Regions from separate parts of the Brevibacillus sp. FSL K6-0770 genome, predicted to be linked through region 1. Evidence: riboswitches for the same ligand, from Rfam matches in the RefSeq annotation. Region 1 holds a riboswitch; the other holds the start of a gene.
What was found. A riboswitch is a leader RNA that binds a small molecule or an ion and turns the genes downstream of it on or off. The one in region 1 is predicted to bind FMN.
Positions count from the first base shown of each region.

Region 2: another riboswitch for FMN. It lies ahead of ribD (bifunctional diaminohydroxyphosphoribosylaminopyrimidine deaminase/5-amino-6-(5-phosphoribosylamino)uracil reductase RibD); the one in region 1 lies ahead of NST23_RS05200 (ECF transporter S component).

Region 1 is NZ_JBBOBQ010000001.1:1,011,651-1,018,178, forward strand. Features, by position in the region: gene NST23_RS05175 (glutamate-1-semialdehyde 2,1-aminomutase) at 1-479, opposite strand, end outside; gene NST23_RS05180 (protein phosphatase 2C domain-containing protein) at 631-1,473, shown strand; gene NST23_RS05185 (ABC transporter ATP-binding protein) at 1,622-2,632, shown strand; gene NST23_RS05190 (ABC transporter permease) at 2,625-3,419, shown strand; gene NST23_RS05195 (ABC transporter permease) at 3,423-4,220, shown strand; FMN riboswitch at 4,627-4,781, shown strand; gene NST23_RS05200 (ECF transporter S component) at 5,036-5,644, shown strand; gene proS (proline--tRNA ligase) at 5,962-6,528, shown strand, end outside.
Region 2 is NZ_JBBOBQ010000001.1:4,848,716-4,855,243, reverse strand. Features, by position in the region: gene NST23_RS23070 (MFS transporter) at 1-789, shown strand, start outside; gene yunB (sporulation protein YunB) at 832-1,557, shown strand; gene NST23_RS23060 (hypothetical protein) at 1,644-1,790, opposite strand; gene NST23_RS23055 (HAD family hydrolase) at 1,903-2,553, shown strand; FMN riboswitch at 2,643-2,789, shown strand; FMN riboswitch at 2,904-3,050, shown strand; gene ribD (bifunctional diaminohydroxyphosphoribosylaminopyrimidine deaminase/5-amino-6-(5-phosphoribosylamino)uracil reductase RibD) at 3,180-4,277, shown strand; gene NST23_RS23045 (riboflavin synthase) at 4,375-5,037, shown strand; gene NST23_RS23040 (bifunctional 3,4-dihydroxy-2-butanone-4-phosphate synthase/GTP cyclohydrolase II) at 5,055-6,248, shown strand; gene ribH (6,7-dimethyl-8-ribityllumazine synthase) at 6,269-6,528, shown strand, end outside.

The DNA.
Region 1 (6,528 bases):
GGGCCGGAGCCTGCCGCAACCAGCACGAGATCGGAGTGACCGTGGTAGCAGCCCGCAAATTTGATGATTTTCACGCGTCCGGTGTAGGCGCGTGCCACGCGAATGCACGTCATGACGGATTCCGTACCGGAGTTGTTGAAGCGGATGCGCTCCATGGATGGAATCGCTTCGCGGATCATGTTCGCAAAAGTGACTTCCCAAGGAGTTGGCGTACCGTACAACGTTCCGTTGGCCGCCGCTTCCGTAATGGCTTTTGTGACGTGCGGGTGAGCATGTCCGGTAATAATCGGGCCATACGCCGCCAAGTAGTCAATATATCGATTGCCGTCCACGTCCCAGAAATACGCGCCCTGGGCACGCTCCATCGTAACGGGCGCTCCCCCGCCTACGGCCTTGAAAGAACGGGAAGGGCTGTTTACCCCGCCGAGAATAACATCCATGGCTTGTTCGTGCAGTTGCGCGGATCGTTCACGTTTCATGCGATTTTCCCTCTTTTCTTTTCGAAAAAGTCCTTCATTATCTTAACACAGCAAAAGTCACCTGGATATGGATGGGGAGCTATAGCTGGGGAAAAGGAAAAATGATACAATTTTCAAGCAAATCACTTCACGTAAAAGGCGGTAATCCACCATGAAACTTGAGTGCATCTCCATCAAAGGAACCGGCAATACCAATGAGGACGCCTATGTGATCTCGCAGGCCGATCAGGTGTACGCGGTGATCGACGGCGTCTCGTCGCTCGTTCCGTACGAAAACCGATTCGGGCAGACAGGAGGAGCGATTGCAGCCGAGCTGGTGAAAAGGAAGCTGGAAATCATGCCGCCTGACGCTGTGCTGTCCGATTACCTGACGTTTGTCAACGAAAAGCTGCGGGAATTGATGCGCGAGAGCGAGATTGACTGGAAGCAAAAAGAAGCATTGTGGGGAGCGGCATGTGCAGTCGTTCGGGTGAAAGAGCAGCACATCGAGTATGCCCAGACTGGCGATTGCATGATTTTTGCGGTCTATGAAGACGATACGGTGCGGCCTTTGACGTTTCCGCAAGTTTCGCTGCTGGAGCAAAACGCCATTGCCCGGTGGGAAGACGGGATTCGCGAGGGGCTGTCTACCCGAGCCGAGCTGCACGAGCGATGTAAGGACATCCTGATTCATAACCGCTATCAGGCGAACGGATCAGGAGGATATGGCGTTTTGAACGGAGATGCGGCTTGTGCGGATTTCATAGAGTATGGACGGATCAATCGGATCGGATTGAAGGCGCTTGTTTTGGCGACAGACGGTCTGTTCATGCCACGACCAACAGGCGGAAAAGGACCGGGGTGGGAAGAAACGGTATTGCCAATCGTCCACAAAGGGCTGCAACGTTACACGGATGAGCTGATCGCACTGGAAAACAACGATCCCGAATGCATCCGCTACGCCCGCTTCAAAAAGTCGGACGACAAGACGGGCATTGTCGTGAATTTGCGCTGACAGTTTGTTACAGTTTGCCTTTTGCACATTTTCATGCGCTCATATACACTAACAGTTGTTCATGACCGTTTTGCCAGCCGCAAGTGGTCACATCTCTTTGCATGAAAAACGTCAAGGCGTTTTTCCATTAAAAAAAGGATGGTTATCCATGATTCAAGTGAAGAACCTGCAAAAGGAGTTTCGCATCCACCAGGCCAGAGCGGGTCTCGGGGGTGCTTTTCGTGATTTGTTTAGTCGCGAGTATAAGACCGTCAAGGCAGTGAATGACCTTTCTTTTACCGTGGAAGAAGGGGAAATGTTCGCTTTGATTGGGGAAAATGGCGCCGGGAAATCGACGACGATCAAAATGCTGACGGGCATTTTGACGCCAAGCGAGGGCGAGATCGTCATCAACGGCTACGTTCCGTTCAAACAGCGCGAGGAATACGTGCGCTCCATCGGTGTCGTATTCGGACAGCGTTCGCAGCTCTGGTGGGATTTGTCGCCGATGGAGTCGTTCCGGTTGCTGAAAAGCGTCTACAAAGTCGACGGGCCAGAGGGAGATAAGTGGCTAGACCGCTTGATCGAGGAGCTGGAAATCAACCCGTTTGTCAGCCAGCCAGTGCGCAAGCTGAGCCTGGGTCAACGGATGCGCTGCGAGGTAGCAGCATCATTGATTCACAAGCCGCGCCTGTTGTTCCTCGACGAGCCGACAGTCGGGCTGGACGTCTTGGTGAAGCAAAAAATTCGCGAGTTTTTGCGCAATCTGAACGAAACGGAAAACATGACCATCCTGCTCACGACCCACGACGTTTCCGATATTGAAGCGCTCTGTAAGCGGGTGCTGGTCATGGACAAAGGCAAGCTGATTTTTGACGGCCTGCTCAGTGACCTGAAGGAAAAGTGGGGCAATGGCACAGAGGTGTCTTTCCAGATGAAAAAGCGCACACCCGCCGACGAGCTGCGCAAGACGCTTGGCGAGATGCCGTGCGAAATTTCCCAGGTAAACGAATATACAATCAGTGTGAAAGTGCCGCAGAGCCAGGAAATGCTGCCGTTTGTCCTGTCAACGGTCATGTCGACGTTCGAGGTCAGCGACGTAAAAATCATGGAGACGAGCACAGAAGATATTGTCCGCAACATTTACCAGGTGGATACAGGGGTGCGGGGCCATGCATAAGCTCTACATGGAACTGATCCGCATGCGCTTTTTGACCATGCTCGCTTACCGGGTGAATTACTACAGCGGGATCATTATTTACGCGATCAACATCGGAGCGTACTACTTTTTGTGGGGCGCAATCTACGGCGGCCAGCAGCAGCTTGGCGGCCTGTCGGTCGAGCAAATGACTTCCTACGTCGCGATTGCCTGGATGTCGCGCGCCTTTTACTTCAACAACATCGATACGGAAATTGCCCAGGACGTACGGGAGGGTAAAGTCGCGATCGAGATGATCCGCCCTTACAATTACTTGTCGGTCAAGACAGCGCAAGCATTTGGGGAAGGGATATTCCGCTTCCTGTTTTTCGCAGGGCCAGGAATTTTTCTCATCAGCCTGATTATCCCGTTTCATTTTCCCGCGACAGCGACTGGCTGGGGATTGTATTTGATCAGTCTCATGTTTGCCTTTTTGATCAACACGCAAATCAACCTGCTGACGGGGCTGTTCACCTTTTTCCTGTTCCGCAACGACGGGATGATGCGGGCGAAGCGTGTCGTCGTTGATTTGATGTCGGGCCTGGTGCTGCCGATCAGCTTTTTCCCGGGCTGGGCGCAAACGGTTATGGGCTTTTTGCCATTCCAGGCCGTCAACTACTATCCGAGCCTGATTTTTACAGGGGCGATTACTCCGGGGCGTTCCTGGGAGTTGATCGGCTTCCAGGCGATCTGGATGGTTGTTATTCTGGTTCCGATTCTGATTTTGTGGCGCATGGCCCGAAATCGGCTGGTCGTGCAAGGGGGGTAGCATATGCAAAACGTCAAACACATTTTCGGTATTTTCGCCGACTACCTGGGCCAGTATTTCAAGACGAGACTTGCCTATCGGGCTGACTTTCTCGGGGATTTTGTGTCCAACTTGATTTCCGAGCTGATCAATCTAGTGTTCATCATCGTCGTCTTCACGCATGTGCCGTTGATGAAGGAATGGACGCGGGACGAAATCATTTTCATTTACGGTTTCTTTTTGGTGCCGTATGCCTTATTCTCGATGTTTTTCGGGTTTTGGGACTTCAACGAACGCTATATTATCCGGGGCGAAATGGACCGCATCTTGACCAGGCCGATCCACAATCTGGCACAGGTCTGTTTGGAGTCGATCGCACCGGACCGGATTTTCGGCGTCATCACAGGGCTGATCATCATGGGCTATGCTGCTTTTCAGCTCGATTTGACGTTTTACTGGTACGACCTGTTCATCTTCATCGGGCTTGTGATCAGCGGCGCCCTGATTTACGGCGGGGTGTACACGGCGATTGCCGCTGTCAGCTTTTTCTCCGATTCCCGGACAGGAATTGCCCCGATGATTTACAACATCCAGCAGTACGGGCGTTACCCCGTGGATGTGTACAACAAGGCGATTCGCTTCGTGCTGACTTACGTGTTGCCGTTTGCTTTTGTCGGGATTTACCCGGCGGCTTACTTTTTGCGAAAAGAAGTGTGGTATACGTACGCAGCACTTACTCCGGTAGTCGCGGTCATCTTCTTTGGCATCGGCTTGCTCGTCTGGAACTGGGGCGTCACCAAGTATCGGGGAGCAGGGTCGTAGTGGCAGAAGCTACTTTTGGTGCGATTTGGTAGGCAGGAGCAGGATTATGGATTTTTATTTGGGAACGGTTATGGTAATATTAGAGGTAACGAGCTTGAAAGAAAAAAAGACCGTCCGGCGGCTACCGGAACGGTCTGGTCTGTACAAACGAGGCTTCCCTCAAAGGGGACGGCTCAAAATTTGGTGAAGAATAGACCGCCGAGGAGCAGTCAACTCAAGGGCGGTCTATTTCTTTTTGGTCCAGGTAACTACCTATAGCACGTGGCGACTTTAGGCTGAGAAGCCCCATTTTTTTTAAAATATATCCAACTAAATCAATTGGAAAATAACAATAAAATGTCGATTTAACAGTTTCGTCTATTGTCAAATCGAAAAAGCGCAGTATAATATGCTGTATACAACTACACAATTCCTTCAGGGCAGGGTGAAATTCCCGACCGGCGGTGATGGTGCAATCAGCACGTCAAGCCCGCGAGCCTCCCGAGCTGTTGACAGCGACGGAGTGCAGGATCTGGTGAGATTCCAGAGCCGACAGTACAGTCTGGATGGGAGAAGGATGACGACAGTACGTTTACCACACACGTGCTTGTTTGCCTGTGCTGGCAGGACAGATGCGATGAGGCATGCATGATGAGCCGCCTCGTTGTTTCTTGAACCTGTATTTATTGCACATGCTTTGTCATACGCCTGTAAGCTGCCCTGAGAATTATTCTCAGGGTATTTTTGTGTTTGCAAAAGCGTAGACATTTTGGCACGTGTGGGCAAGACCGCTGTTGCCATTCCTCAGAAGGAGAAAAAACGAGGAGATGGTACACATGAAAGAAACAGCCCTGCACACATCGCGCAGAGCAACCCAGCGGATCGTGACGATTCCGATGCTGGCAGCCGTTGCTTTTATCTTGCAGTATTTGGAGGTTCCCGTTCCGCTGATGCCGAGCTTTTTGAAGCTTGATTTCAGTACGTTGCCAGCGCTGATCGGCGGACTCATGTACGGCCCTGTAGCCGGCATCATCATCGAAGTTTTGAAAAATACATTGCACATGCTCTTTAAAAATACAGACGGATTGTTGATCGGAGAGCTTGCCAACGTCGTGGCGGGCGCCAGCTTTATTTTGCCAGCTGTCCTTCTGCAACGCAGCGGTCAAGGGAAAAAAGGCTTTTTATCGGGCCTCGCGCTTGGAACGTTGCTGATGACGATTGTCATGGCTGTTGCCAATGCGTACGTCCTGCTCCCGGCATACGCCGCTCTTTATCAGATGCCGATGGCAGAGCTGTTGGCCATGTTCAACGCAACCAGCGTCTGGTCCCTGGTCATGGTCGGTATCGTTCCGTTCAACCTGTTCAAAGGGGTCGTGCTCGCGCTGGTCGCGTATCCGGTCTACGCCAAGCTTGGTGCGCGCATTGCCCTCAGAACCACAAATTGACAACGGCTGCGCGACTTGCTAAGATATTCCCTAACAAAAAGCAGTTTAGCGAAAAGGCTATGAAAGGACCCGCAGCTATATCCTGGTTCCAGAGAGTCGGCCCTAGTCTGGAAGGCTGATACGAGGCGTACCTGCACCCCATCCTGAAGCCGCCAGCGACGAGCTGGTCCGGTTGCCCGCCGTTATCGGGTTGTTGAGTGGACTTATGGCTTGTGCCATGGTCAATCAGGGTGGTACCGCGGAAGTGAATCCTCCGTCCCTTTTTTGGGATGGGGGATTTTTTGCATTTTCATGTAAGAAAAAAGGAGCGTAGAAGGATGAAAGAGGACAAAGCGTTCGTAAAAGAAATGACACCGCAGTCGGAAGATTTCTCGCGCTGGTACATCGACGCGATCAAAAAAGCGGATTTGATGGATTACACGCCAGTGCGCGGCTGCATCGTCTTCAAACCGGATGGCTTCGAGCTGTGGGAGCGCATCCAGGAGGCGATGGACAAAAGATTCAAAGAGACGGGACACCGCAACGCCTACTTCCCAATGCTGATTCCCGAGTCCTTTTTCCAAAAAGAAAAAGAGCACATCGAGGGCTTCAACCCAGAGCTGCCTTGGGTGACGGAAGCGGGAGGAGAGCAGCTGGAGGAAAAGCTTGCCCTGCGCCCGACTTCGGAGACGATCATCGGACATATGTACGCGCAGTGGATTCAGAGCTACCGCGACTTGCCGATTCTGATTAACCAGTGGGCAAACGTGTTCCGCTGGGAAAAGCGCACCATGCCATTCTTGCGTACTTCAGAATTTTTGTGGCAGGAAGGCCATACCGCCCATGCGAACGAGGAAGAAGCGCGCCAGGAGACCATGCAGATGCTGGAGATTTATCGCGAGGTT
Region 2 (6,528 bases), 3.8 Mb from region 1:
GAATCGTTTGTCGGCATTGTCGGCTTCCTTTTGGGCGGCTTGTTAACCGATCATGCCGGCTATGCACTCGTCATTGGAGCAGACGCTGCGAGCTTTTTGTTTTCGGCAGCAATTTTGACGCGGATGCGCTGGGAGAGCAGAGCTACGCCGGACAAGGCGGAAAAAGCCGAAGAGAAAGAAACGGCAAGCGGCGGGATGCGCGCAGCTTTTGTGTATTTGCAAGGAGCGCCTGTGCTGCTCGCGGTCAGTCTGCTGGCTGCGCCGCTGGCGATCAGTACGGCCGCGCACAACTACGGCTTGCCGTTTTTGGCCGATGGGCTAAGCCGTGGCGATGCTACCCTGCACGGGCTGATGTGGTCCGCGATGAGCGCAGGCGGGCTGGTTGGCGCTTACTTCGCCGTCCGTTTTTCCGTTGATTTTTGGCGTGGCTTGCTTGGCGCATACGGGCTGATGGCGCTGCTGGTCGTGGCGGCGTTTGCTGCCGATTGGACGGCGGCGGTGCTGTTGTTGCTCGGTTGCGCCGGGCTTTTGAGCGGGGCGGCACAGGTGTACGAGGGCACGCTTTTGCAGCAGGCCAAAAATGAAGTGCGCGGCAAGGTGCTCGGGGTGCAGGGCTTTCTCGGCCGCAGCGGCTTTTTTATCGGTTTTCTTGGCGCACCGCTGTTAACGGCGGCGTGCGGCTTGTTCGGATTGGTTGTCTGTGCACAGGTGCTGCTGATTTTTGCGCTCGTCGGACTGGGCGTGTACGTGCAGAAAAGCGGGGGTGTTGCCGACTCTCGTCGCGGATAGTCTTTTTTCCCTTCTCCTACCATAGGATGTACCAATTGGGAGGTGACGGGATTGGCCATATTTCGACCCCGTCGGCGTTGGAGGAACCCGCTTTCTCGAACGAAAGCGTTTTTGATTGCGCTGGTAATTTTTGTGGTTTTGTCGATTCAGTCGCTCGTCTTTTTGCAGCAACGGCTGGAACCGACGCTCTTGATCCTGGCAACCCAAAAAGCAGAGCAATTGGCAAAAGAAGCGATTACGGACGCAGTCACCAAACGAATTTCCCAGCAGGGCGTCGATTTCAACCAGATCGTCAAGATCGAGAAGAACAACGAAGGGCAGATTCAGGCATACCAGTTTAACTTCAGGGAATACGCGAGAATTGTCGGCGAGACTACTTCACGAGTGCAGAACAAGCTTCAGGAATTTGAGACGGAAAAAGTCGATCGCACCATTCCGCTTGGCTTGGCGACAGGAAATACGTTTTTGGCGCAGATGGGACCGAATTTGCCTGTCACTTTTGTACCGATCGGCTCTGTGAAAACAAAGCTGGAGACAGAGTTGAAGGAGGCGGGCATCAACATGGTGCTCGCAACCGTCTACATTTTCGTGGAGGTCGACTTGCAGATCGTCATCCCGTTTGCCACCGAGGAGCAGACGATCACCACGAAAATCCCGATCACGCATTCACTGATTATCGGGGATGTGCCGCAGTATTTGTACAACAATCCGGAGGGCAAGCCGGATGTGCCCCGGGCGCAAATGGAAGGGGCAGACGATGCGCCATAGCGGACTTGGCGAATGGCGGGAAAAACAAAAAAGCGGCAGCAGCGGGCTGTCGCTTTTTTCGTTCCGTGAAAAGGTGTCGGGGAAATCTACGGCTCACCCCAGGTGACGGTCAGCTCAATCACGCCCTCCTGGCTGCTGAGCGGTCCGTCGATCATGCTCCATGATGTGTTTTTTTCCTGGTCCTGTCCCTGGATGATGATGTTTTTATCGTCGATCGTCTGGGCGTCGTTCACGAGCTTTTGCGATTGGAAAAAGTCCTGATTCCCGTTTTCGCATCTAGTCGAACGTTATTAATTTGGTATACTTGACCAAATAATCATTGGCAAAAGGGGGAGAGATCCGACAATGACCAGAGCGTCGATAAAAGGCATCATTTTCGATATGGACAATACGTTGCTGCAATCCAAAATCAACTTTTTGGAAATGAAGCAGGCCATTTTTCGCTTGTGGGCTGAGCACGGGCTGTGCGAGCCGACTTTTGACTGGCGCAGCCACACCGCTTCGCAATTGATCGAAATGGGCAGAAAGTCGGGCCGGATGACGAGTCAGCTTGAGCAAACGATGTGGGAGGCTGTAACCGCGATTGAAAAAGCAGGGATGCACGAGGCTGTCCTGGAAGACCACGTCAAGGAAGTGCTCGCCCACCTAAAGGAACGGTATCATTTGTTCATTTTGACCAACAATGCCTACGCAGCCGCCGAGGAAGCGCTGAATCATACGGGAATCGCCGATTGTTTCCAGGAGATTGTCGCGCGCGAGCAGATGACGACACTCAAACCGCATCCGTCCGGGATTCACTACATCCGCGCCCAATACCCCAACTGGTCTGCCACGGCCTGGACGATGGTCGGAGATTCCTGGATTGACGGAAAAGCGGCGCACGGCGGGGAAGTGGCGTTTATCGCGTATCAGGGAGAGCGGGCGGACATGGAGCGCAACGAAGTTTCGCCGCGAGCGTACATCACGGACTTGCGCGAACTGCTGGACATTTTGTAGCCGCGCTCGCGGAGAGCAGGAAAAGGACACTTCCACCTAAAAAAGTGACAGTTGACGAGAAATGTGTGCTATACTGTGCCTAACTGAATACCAGCCTTCAGGGTAGGGTGAAATTCCCGACCGGCGGTAATGACGAACGCACGTCTGAGCCCGCGACTCGCTATTGCTGTATGGATAGCGACTGACTTGGTGCAAATCCAAGGCCGACGGTAAAGTCCGGATGGGAGAAGGTGTCTTACAATAGCTTCGGCGGCTGTTTTTTCAAAAACAGAACTGTCACGAGGCTTGTTTCCCTACGCCCTGAGTATCGTTTGCTCGTGGGCGTTTTTTATTGGAAAACTGCATAGCGCAAAAATCTTCAGGGCAGGGTGAAATTCCCGACCGGCGGTAATGACGTATGTACGTCTAAAGCCCGCGACTCGCTGATCGTTACGGTCAGCGACTGATCTGGTGCAAATCCAGAGCCGACGGTAAAGTCCGGATGGAAGAAGAGCTGACCATGCTTTTTGGCATCCCTTTTGCAAAAAACGGATGCGATAAGGCTTCTTTCCTTATGCCCTGAGCCGCTAGTGGTTTCGAGGGCTTTTTGCATTGGCTGGAATCCGTGCATGAAAGAGGAGGTTTACATGGAGCAGGACATGCGGTTCATGGCGCTGGCACTGGATTTGGCGCGCTCGGCAAACGGTCAGACGAGCCCCAATCCGCTCGTCGGTGCAGTCCTGGTAAACAACGGAGAAGTAGTAGGCATGGGAGCGCATTTGCGTGCAGGCGAACCTCATGCAGAAGTGCACGCTCTGCGGATGGCAGGGCAAAAAGCGGCTGGCGCTACGCTGTATGTCACATTGGAGCCGTGCAGTCATCACGGCAAAACGCCTCCGTGCGCCGAAGCGGTGATCGCGGCTGGCATCCGGCGTGCCGTGATCGCCACGCTGGACCCGAATCCGCTCGTCGCGGGAAAAGGCGCGGAGAAGCTGCGGGCAGCAGGCGTGGAAGTGGTTGTCGGCGTGCATGAAGCGGAAGCGAAAAAGCTGAATGAAGTCTTTTTCCACTTCATCACGACGCGGCGTCCGTTTGTGACGATCAAAACAGCGAGCACGCTGGATGGCAAGATCGCTACCGAAAGCGGGCACAGTCGCTGGATAACGGGTGCGCGGGCGCGGGGGGAAGTGCACGAGCTGCGCAGACAGCACGACGCGATCCTGGTCGGAGTAGGCACGGTGCTTGCGGACGATCCGCTTTTGACGGCGAGACTGGACGGGCAAGCGCATGGGCGACAGCCTGTGCGTATCATCTGGGACAGTCAGCTGCGCACGCCGCTCGGGGCCAACGTGATTCAAAATGCGGATGCGCCCACCTGGATTTTTACGACGAAAGCTGCGGCGCAAGCGAAGCAGGAGGCTTTTGCGGAAAAAGGTATCCGGCTGTTCGTGGCAGATGAGCAGATTAGGGTGGACGAGGTGCTGGACACGCTGGGCGAATGGGGAATCACTTCGCTTCTCGTCGAAGGCGGGGCCGCGGTCAACGGAGCGTTTTTGCAGGCGCGGGCGATTCAAAAAGTGATCAGCTACGTGTCGCTGAAAATGATTGGCGGTGGCCAGGCGCCGACACCGTTTGGAGGACAAGGCTTTTCCACGATGGATCAGGCGGTCAAGCTGGCGAATCCGACCGTTGAGCAACTGGATGAGCTGGACTTGCGGATCAGCGGCTATCCACAGTGGGAGTGAGGACAAAAAAGCGAATCGGAGACAGACGGCTTTGTTTTGCCGAGGCCGATGGCTGCTTTCCGATGTTATAAACCGTGTAAAAAGAGGAGGAAAGCCGATGTTTACCGGACTGGTAGAAGAGCTGGGCACGGTGGAATCGCTCACGGGCAACGATCAGGCGAGTCAGCTCGTGATCCGGGCGCAGCGGGTGCTCGAAGGTGTGCAACTGGGCGACAGCATCGCAGTCAACGGGATTTGCCTGACGGTTACTTCGTTTACGCAGCGGCATTTTCAGGTCGACGTCATGCCGGAAACGATGAAAAAGACGAGCCTGCGCCATCTGCGAGCGGGCCAGCGAGTCAACCTGGAGCGGGCGATGCGCTTGGGCGACCGTTTTGGCGGGCATATCGTCTCCGGGCACGTGGACGGGACAGGCACGATCGTGTCGCGACAGCCGCACGCCAACGCTGTGCTGTTTACGATCGAAGCGAGCGCGGAGCTGTTGAAATACGTCATCGAGCGCGGCTCGATTTGCGTGGATGGCATCAGTCTTACTGTGGTGGAAGCTGCGGATACGCATTTCAGCGTGTCGATCATCCCGCACACGCTGGCGCAGACCAGCTTGCAGGATCGGCGCGCAGGCGATCAGGTGAATCTGGAGACAGACGTCATCGGCAAGTATGTAGAGCGGCTTTTGGGCGATCGCGGCCAGCAAAGGAGCGGGCAAGCGGCAGGCTCGACGATCAGCATGGCTTTTTTGCAGGAAAATGGATTTGTCTGAACGAGGAGGGAAGTCCCATGTTTCATCAGATAGAAGAGGCATTGGAAGATTTGCGCCAAGGGAAAGCGATTATCGTAGTGGATGACGAAGATCGGGAAAACGAAGGCGATTTCGTCTGCCTGGCGGAAGCGGCGACACCGGAGATGATCAACTTCATGGCAACGCATGGGCGCGGGCTGGTCTGCGTGCCGATTACGCAACAGCGCGCGGCCAGATTGAAGCTTGCTCCGATGGTCGAAGACAACACAGACAAGCAAGGGACGGCTTTTACCGTCTCGATTGATGAGGCGAGCACGCATACGGGAATCTCAGCCCATGAGCGTTCGCAGACAGTGCTGGCGATGCTGGATGAGCAGAAGACAGCCGAAGATTTCCGCAAGCCGGGGCATATTTTTCCGTTGATAGCAAAAGCGGGCGGCGTGTTGCGCCGGGCTGGTCACACGGAGGCGGCCGTCGATCTCGCGGAGATGGCTGGCAGTGCTGCGGCAGGCGTGATTTGCGAGATTATGAATGAAGACGGCTCGATGGCCCGGTTGCCGCAGTTGGTAGAGATTGCGCGGCGGTTTGAGCTGAAGCTGATCACGATTGCCGATTTGATCGCGTATCGGATGCGCACGGAATCGCATGTGCACAAAGAAATCGAAGTGAATCTCCCGACGAGCTTCGGCGATTTTCGGATCGCGGCCTATACGAACGAAGTAGATGGCAAAGAACACGTAGCGCTCATCAAGGGCGAGATCGACTCGGACAAGCCGGTTCTCGTCCGGGTGCACTCCGAATGCCTGACCGGGGATATTTTTGGCTCCGAGCGATGCGACTGCGGGCCGCAACTGCATGCTGCGCTTGCGCAAATCGAGGCGGAGGGCGCGGGCATTCTTTTGTACATGCGCCAAGAAGGACGCGGCATCGGGCTGATTAACAAGCTCAAGGCGTACAAGCTCCAGGAGGAAGGGCTTGATACGGTGGAAGCAAACGAAAAGCTGGGCTTTGCGGCCGATTTGCGAGAGTACGGGATTGGTGCGCAAATTCTTCGCGACCTCGGAGTGCGCAGGATGCGCCTTTTGACCAACAATCCTCGCAAAATTCGCGGGCTGGACGGCTACGGGCTGAAAGTAGAAGAAAGAGTGCCGTTGCAAATGCAGGTGCAACCGCACAATCAGCGATATTTGACAACCAAGCAAACGAAGCTGGGGCACTTGCTCCACCTATAATGCAAAGGAGAGTGAACGGAATGAGAACATTTGAAGGACATCTGGTAGGGACAGGACTGCGCGTAGGGATTGTAGCAGGGCGATTTAACGAACTGATCGTCAGCAAGCTGGTTGGCGGCGCTCTCGATGCTTTGAAGCGCCACGGTGTGGAAGAGGAAAACGTCGATGTGGCATGGGTGCCAGGCGCATTTGAAATTCCGCTGATTGCCAAAAAAATGGCGGAATCCGGCCGTTACGACGCGGTAGTGACGCTGGGCGCCGTGATTCGCGGCGCAACTCC